DNA from 3 places in the Cellulomonas sp. JZ18 genome. Region 1 is predicted to be linked to each of the others. Evidence: riboswitches for the same ligand, from Rfam matches in the RefSeq annotation. Region 1 holds a riboswitch; each other region holds the start of a gene.
The links. Region 1 has a riboswitch for S-adenosylmethionine ahead of GC089_RS01005 (hypothetical protein). Riboswitches for the same ligand answer to the same signal wherever they lie in the genome.
Positions count from the first base shown of each region.

Region 2: linked by a shared signal. The riboswitch ahead of GC089_RS00435 (methylenetetrahydrofolate reductase) and the one ahead of GC089_RS01005 (hypothetical protein) in region 1 are both predicted to bind S-adenosylmethionine.
Region 3: linked by a shared signal. The riboswitch ahead of GC089_RS03005 (rhodanese-like domain-containing protein) and the one ahead of GC089_RS01005 (hypothetical protein) in region 1 are both predicted to bind S-adenosylmethionine.

Region 1 covers NZ_CP045245.1:216,141-218,393, reverse strand. The annotation lists gene GC089_RS01015 (hypothetical protein) at 1-17, opposite strand, end outside; gene GC089_RS01010 (DUF6318 family protein) at 251-880, opposite strand; SAM riboswitch class IV at 947-1,060, shown strand; gene GC089_RS01005 (hypothetical protein) at 1,077-1,751, shown strand; gene GC089_RS01000 (hemerythrin domain-containing protein) at 1,857-2,253, opposite strand, start outside.
Region 2 covers NZ_CP045245.1:88,396-90,648, forward strand. The annotation lists gene metE (5-methyltetrahydropteroyltriglutamate--homocysteine S-methyltransferase) at 1-78, opposite strand, end outside; gene GC089_RS00435 (methylenetetrahydrofolate reductase) at 85-1,179, opposite strand; SAM riboswitch class I at 1,271-1,378, opposite strand; gene GC089_RS00440 (hypothetical protein) at 1,540-1,761, opposite strand; gene GC089_RS00445 (DNA-3-methyladenine glycosylase I) at 1,814-2,253, opposite strand, start outside.
Region 3 covers NZ_CP045245.1:664,984-667,236, reverse strand. The annotation lists gene GC089_RS03010 (aminotransferase class V-fold PLP-dependent enzyme) at 1-363, opposite strand, end outside; SAM riboswitch class IV at 395-508, opposite strand; SAM riboswitch class I at 754-855, shown strand; gene GC089_RS03005 (rhodanese-like domain-containing protein) at 861-1,304, shown strand; gene GC089_RS03000 (O-succinylhomoserine sulfhydrylase) at 1,301-2,253, shown strand, end outside.

The DNA.
Region 1 (2,253 bases):
TCGCCGTTCCCGATCACCCAGACTCCAGCTGCCTCCCGGCATGCAGCGGCACGCTGGTACTCGGCGAGCCGCACCTCAGGAGCGGCGCCCTCGTTCCGCTTCGCGAGTTGCTGCGCGCGCCAGGCCGTGAACTCGAAGTGCCCTTCTGCGCTTCCCCTGCCGTTCCATCCCTGACCTGCCCCCGAGGAGCCAGTTGCGGCGGACAACGCGACCACCACCGCCACCAGGGACACCCTCAGACCGACGCCAGTCACTCCTGCCCCGCAGGGTGCAGCCCGACCGAGTCGATTCGCCACGCCCCCTCTAGCCACGTCATGGCAAAGTCGAAGTCATACACCGCCTCGGGGTTGCTCGAGACGACCGTGCCGGCTGAGTCCAGTTCCACTCCTTCTCCCTGCTTCACGCGCAGTCGCGCCGAGTACCACTCCCTATGGGAGAGCTCTATGCCCTCGGCGCTGAGAACTTCGACCGAGGCGCCAGTCGTGCTGTTCCCGGCGTCCAGCATGCGTTGCACATCGACACGAGACTCCGAGCAGAACTCGCATGTGGGTGCCGACATCGCATCCCACTCCGTGAAGTCGCCAGTGACGTACACGTACGGGTACAGCGAGATGAAGTACGACGCCGCCGCAGCCGCGCCGTCGGCGCTCGGCGTCGCCATCGCCTCCGGACGCGTGGGCGGGACGCTGAGGTCGACCGTCGGCGAGGGGGTCGGCGTCGGACGCGCCGTCTCCGTGGCGGGCGACGGTGGCTCGGGCGTCGGCTCGGTCGGCTCGGCGCGCGTGCACCCGGTCACGAGCAGCCCGACCAGCAGCCCCGCGGACACAGCTCTGCCCCAGCGTCGTCGCCCCTGCATGCCCGGAAAGTACCGGTTGGGCACAGCCCGCACGCCAGCGCTGCCCACCCTGTGGATGCGGTGTCGGCGCCGGCGCCTACAGTCGTGCTCGATCAGGAAGCTCGGCCTCACGTCCTCCGGCGCGGCCGACTGGCAACCGCGCGAGCGCACGGTGCCCCCGGAGGAAGATCCGCCCGCGCCGCCCGGCACGGGAAGACGCTCGACCTCCGCGGGAGGACCCATGGCCGCACCGTTCGACATCGAGACGCCCCTCGGCGCACCCGAGACCGGCTGCGTGTGCGAGGAGCCCGGGCACGTGCCCGCCGCGCGGCGGGTGCGTGCCGCCGTGTCCGCGACCGGTGAGGCGTACCGGCTGGCCGGGGTGGACGGCGACGTCGTCCTCGCCGTGCGGTCCGGCGGCACCACCGTCCGCTGGTGGGTGCACGACACCGGGCCCTTCGCGGAGCACGCGGCGTCCGCAGACCCGACGGTCCGCCTGCACGACGGCGGCGTCGTCCGCGTCGGCTCGCGGTACCGCAGCGTCGCGACGGACGGCGTCGCGTCCCCGTGCGTCGAGGGTGTGGTCCGCCCGACCGGCACCCGCTACGCGTTCCTGCTCCGCGCGCTGCCGCCCGACCCGACGCTCGTCGCGGTCTTCCCGCACACGGCGTCGCTCTACCGGCTCGACCCGCCGATGCGCACGCGCTGGGGCCGGTACGACCACGTCGTCGTCCTCGCGCAGCACGACGAGCGGGGCGGGCGGACGCAGGTCTTCCCGTCGGACGCGGACGCGGTGATGTCGCCGGGCGACCTGCCCGGCAGCCACACCGGCGGCACGGACCACGTCGAGGCGCTCAACCGGGCCGGCTACGAGGTCGTGCTGGAGCCGGTGACGCCGGACCGTCCTCGCACCTGACCTCCCACCGCGTGAAGCGTTGTGGACGCCACGTGACCACAACGCTTCACGCCGAGACGCGGCGGCGGGGTGGCGGCGACGCGCAGCTCGCCGCCCCGGCCCGTCCTACGCCAGCGGGCCCAGCACCTCCTGCGGCTCGCGGTCGACGACCAGCCGCGACAGCGGCCCGAGCAGACGCTTCTCCTCGTACCGGAAGTGCGTCTCCATGATCGCCTCGATGCCGTCGAGGTGGCGGTGGAGGGTGGCCGCGTCGTGGCCCGCGTCGACGGCCTGCTGGAGCGAGCCGAGCAGCTGGGCGAGCACGCTGTGGTCGCGCGTGAGCTGGGCGAGCACGTCGGCGAGGGACGGGTCGAGCGCGAGCAGCTCGGGGAACATGACGTCGTCCTCGCGGCGGTGGTGACCGTCGAGCGCGGCGCAGAAGCCGGTGCAGAAGAGGCGCAGGTCGGCGGCGAGGCGCGGTGAGGCCGGCTGCTCGCCGGCGTCGTCGATCGCGTCGCGCGCG
Region 2 (2,253 bases), 130 kb from region 1:
CGGGCCGATGCGGGGGTAGCCCAGCACGGAGCCGGCGGGGAACGCCGGGGCCGGGGTCGTGGTGGCGGTGTCGGTCATGACGGGTTACCTCGCCGGTGTCGGGGTGGGCCCGACGGCAAGGTCGCCGGCGGGCTCGGTGGACGTCGTGGGGACGGCGGCGGCCGGGCGGCCTCCGCGCAGGTCGGCGCCGTCGAGCAGGTCGAGTGCCGCCTCGTGCTTGTTGAACGTGTAGACGTGGACGCCGGGTGCGCCGCCGTCGAGCACCGCCCGGACCAGGTCGACGCCCGCGCGGATGCCGCGTCGGTGGCGCTCGAGCGGGTCGTCCACCGACCCGAGCAGGTCCAGGAGCGTGCGCGGGACGGGCACCCCCGTCAGCTCCTGCACGCGCAGCAGCCGGGCCGGGTCGGTCGTGGGGATGATCCCCGGGACGATCGGGATCGTCACCCCCGCCCGACGGGCCTCGGCGACGAGGCCCAGGTACGCCTCGGCGTCGAAGAACACCTGCGTGATGGCGAAGTCGGCGCCGGCCTCCTGCTTGGCGAGCAGCGCCTGCACGTCCTGCTGCCGGGTCCCGCCGGTGGCCTGGTTGCCGCGCGGGAACGCGGCGACGGCGAGCGACAGCGGCCGCACGCGCGCCCGCACCGCCTGCGCGGGCGAGCCCGCGCACCGGCGCTGCTCGACCTCGCGCAGCAGCGCGACGAGCTCGGCGGCGGTGGCGACGCCCTCCGGGTGCGGCTGCCAGTCCGCCTGCCCGGCGGGCGGGTCGCCCCGCAGCGCGAGGAACGCGCGCACGCCCTCGTCGAGGAACTCCTCGACCACGGCCGCGACCTCCGCGCGCGAGGTGCCCACGCAGGTGAGGTGCGCGATCGGGTTCAGCGTCGTCTCCCGGAGCAGGCGCGTGACCAGGGCGCGCGTCGTCTCGCGGGTCTTCCCGGAGGCGCCGTAGGTCACCGACACGAAGTCGGGCTCGGCGGCCTCGAGCTCCCGGACGGTCGCCCACAGGCGGGGCGCGGCGTCGACGTCGCGCGGCGGGAACAGCTCGAACGACACGGTCGGCCGGTCGAGCGCGGCCGCGGGGGCCCGCCGGCGCGCGGCGCGGGTGGCCGGCGCGTGCCCGTCGACCGGCGCGCGCCCGTCGGCGGGGGCACTCGCGGCCCGCGCGTCCGCCACGGCGGTCATCGCGGCGTCCCGGCGCAGGGCCGGGGACGAGGGCGGGCGGCGGCCAGGCAGGACGTGCCGCCGTCCGTGGGGTCGGCGACGTCAGGGCGCACGATCATCGTCACTCCATCGTTCCTGGCGGAAGCACCCACACCCTCGACGAGGAGGGGGGTTGCTGCGGCGTCGCTGAGCCAGGTCTCTCGGCCGCTCTGGATGGTCGGCGTGAAGCGTAGCGAGCGGTCCCGTATGGCGGACAGGGGTGACCGCTGCATGAGACGCGGCGTGTCGCGGGGCGGTCAGGCGCGCCCTGAGCGGGTGAGGACGTGTGCCGACGGGGGTCGCCCTCGGCGGCCCGAGCGCGCGACGTTCGGCGTCGTCGCGTCAGCGCTGGCGGCGGCGGAGCCCGTCCGGCGGCGGCTGCTCGCGCGAGGGGCGCGGCCTCGGCACGCCGAACCACGCCGTCGGCGAGCCGGCGGGTACGGCGAGCAAACCGTCCTGGACGGCGGCCAGGACGCTGGGGTCGGGCGCGTCGGCGCTCTCCCACGCGTCGTGTGCGGCGCGCACGGCGTCGTGCCGTCCCTCGCCGTCCCGCTGGTCCACCATGCCGGGCACCCTAGTCCCGTCGCTGGTCCTGGACACGCGTCCGGACCGCGTGTCACCCCAGTGGAGCACCGGGACGCGCTCCGCCCGGTGCGCCGGTCACGGACGCGCCCGAACGGCGCAGCGCCACCGGGCAGGTCGCGACGTGGTCGTCGACGACGCCGCACGCCTGCATGGCCGCGTACGCGGTGGTCGGCCCGACGAACCGGAACCCCAGGCCGCGCAGCTCGCGCGCCAGCGCGCGGGACTCCGGCGTCGTGGCCGGCACGTCGGCGCCGCCGCTCGGACGCGTGCGCGTTCCCTGCGGCGCGTGCGACCAGAGCACCTCGTCGAGGCTGCGCCCCGCCTCGTGCAGCGCGAGCACGGCGCGCGCGTTGGCGATCGTCGCCTCGATCTTGGCCCGGTTGCGCACGATCGAGGCGTCGGCGAGCAGGCGGGCCACGTCGCCGTCGCCGAAGCGCGCCACCACCTCGGGGTCGAAGCCGGCGAACGCGG
Region 3 (2,253 bases), 450 kb from region 1:
CGTCGTGTTGCGCGTGATGACGCAGACGTCGTCCTCGCGGGCACCGACGAAGCGGGCGACGGCCTGGCGGGACGCCTCGTAGAGGGCGGTGGAGACCTGCGAGAGGTAGCCCGCACCGCGGTGCACCGACGCGTACAGCGGCAGGACCTCGGCGACGCGGGCCGCGACGGACTCGAGCGCGGGCGCGCTCGCGGCGCAGTCGAGGTTCGCGTAGGTGCGGCTCGTGCCGTCCACGAGCGGGACGGTCGTCGAGGCGCCCACGACGGGCAGGAGGGGTCCGACGCCCGGCGCCGCGGCGACGGGGGCGGTGGCGGTGCCGGACACCTCGTCCGCACACGCGAGGAGCTCGGTGATCGTGGTCATGCGTACCTCCACTGCCGGAGGGACCCCGCGGGTCCCGCGCTTGCCGGCACCGGGCGGCGCGCGGCCAGGTCGTCACCCGGGGCACCCCACCGCGGAGGAGGGTTGCCGGCCAGCGAGCCGGGGCTTCGCGCTGGCGCTCATGACCTGCGTCGAGGATCGGCGTGCGCCGCGGCGGGTGTCAACGCGGACACGCCGTCCGTCTCTCGATCCGAGACGCCCCGTCTCACGACCCCGTCACCCGGACGGACCCGTCGCGCCGAGCGCGCCCGGTACCGGCCGAGCGCACCGGACATGACTGGCGCGCTCGCCCGACGAGTGGCGCGCTCGGCGGGGCGGCGCCGTCGTGAGACGCGCGGCCGCGCCCCTCCGCGTCCGGCGTAGCATCACCGGCGACCATCCAGAGCGGCCGAGAGATCTGGCTCGACGACGCCGCAGCAACCCGCGGGACCCGCACGGGCCCGGACGAGGGTGCTACCGCCAGACCGATGGGAGGACGCATGGCCGTGCAGCCACGCCCCGCCGCGGGGTACGCGGGCGACATCACGCCGACGCAGGCCTGGGAGCTGCTGCGCGAGGAGCCGGACGCCGTGCTCGTCGACGTGCGCACCGACGCCGAGTGGCGGTACGTCGGCGTGCCGGACCTGCGCGAGCTCGGCCGGCACGCCGCGCTCGTCGAGTGGGTCTCGTACCCGTCCGGGCGTCCCAACCCGCAGTTCCTCGACCAGCTCGCGGCTACCGGCGTGACGCCGGGCGACGGCCGGCCGGTCGTGTTCCTGTGCCGCTCGGGCCAGCGGTCGATCGGTGCCGCCCAGGCGGCCACCGCGGCGGGCTTCGGCCCGGCGTACAACGTGCTGGAGGGCTTCGAGGGCCCGACCGGCCCGGACGGCCACCGCGGGCACGAGGGCTGGCGCGCCGCCGGCCTGCCGTGGGTGCAGCCGTGAGCGCGCGCGTCCCGGGGCCCGGTGACTGGGACGACCACCGCACCGACCGCTCCACCCTGCGCCCCGACACCCTCGCGGTGCGCGGCGGGCTGGTCCGCAGCGGGTTCGGCGAGCTCTCCGAGGGCCTGTTCCTCACGCAGGGGTACGCGTACGCGTCCGCCGCGGAGGCCGAGGCGGGCTTCGCGGGCGAGGTCGACCGCTTCCTCTACTCCCGGTACGGGAACCCGACGGTCTCCACGTTCGAGGAGCGCCTGCGCCTGCTCGACGGCGCCGAGGCCGCGTACGCGACGGCGACCGGCATGTCCGCGGTGTTCACGACGCTCGCCGCGCTCGTGCGCCAGGGGTCGCGCGTGGTCGCGGCGCGCGCGCTGTTCGGCTCGTCGGTCGTCATCTTCGACGAGATCCTCGCGAAGTGGGGCGTGCGGACCGACTACGTCGACGGCCACGTGCCCGAGCAGTGGGAGGCCGCGCTCGCCACACCCGCCGACGTGGTGTTCTTCGAGACGCCGTCGAACCCCATGCAGGACCTGGTCGACATCGCCGCCGTCAGCCGCCTCGCGCACGCGGCCGGCGCCGTCGTCGTCGTCGACAACGTGTTCGCCACGCCCGTGTTCTCCCGGCCGCTGGAGCACGGCGCCGACGTCGTCGTGTACTCCGCGACCAAGCACATCGACGGGCAGGGCCGCGTGCTCGGCGGCGCGATCCTCGGGTCCGAGGGGTTCGTCCACGGCCCCGTGCAGACCCTCATCCGCAACACGGGACCGTCGCTGTCGCCGTTCAACGCCTGGGTCCTGCTCAAGGGCCTGGAGACGATGAGCGTGCGCGTGCGCCACCAGGCGGCGTCCGCGCTCGAGCTCGCGACGTGGCTCGAGCAGCACCCGGGCGTGGCGCGCGTGCGCTACCCGTTCCTTCCCTCGCACCCGCAGCACGACCTGGCCCGGGCGCAGCA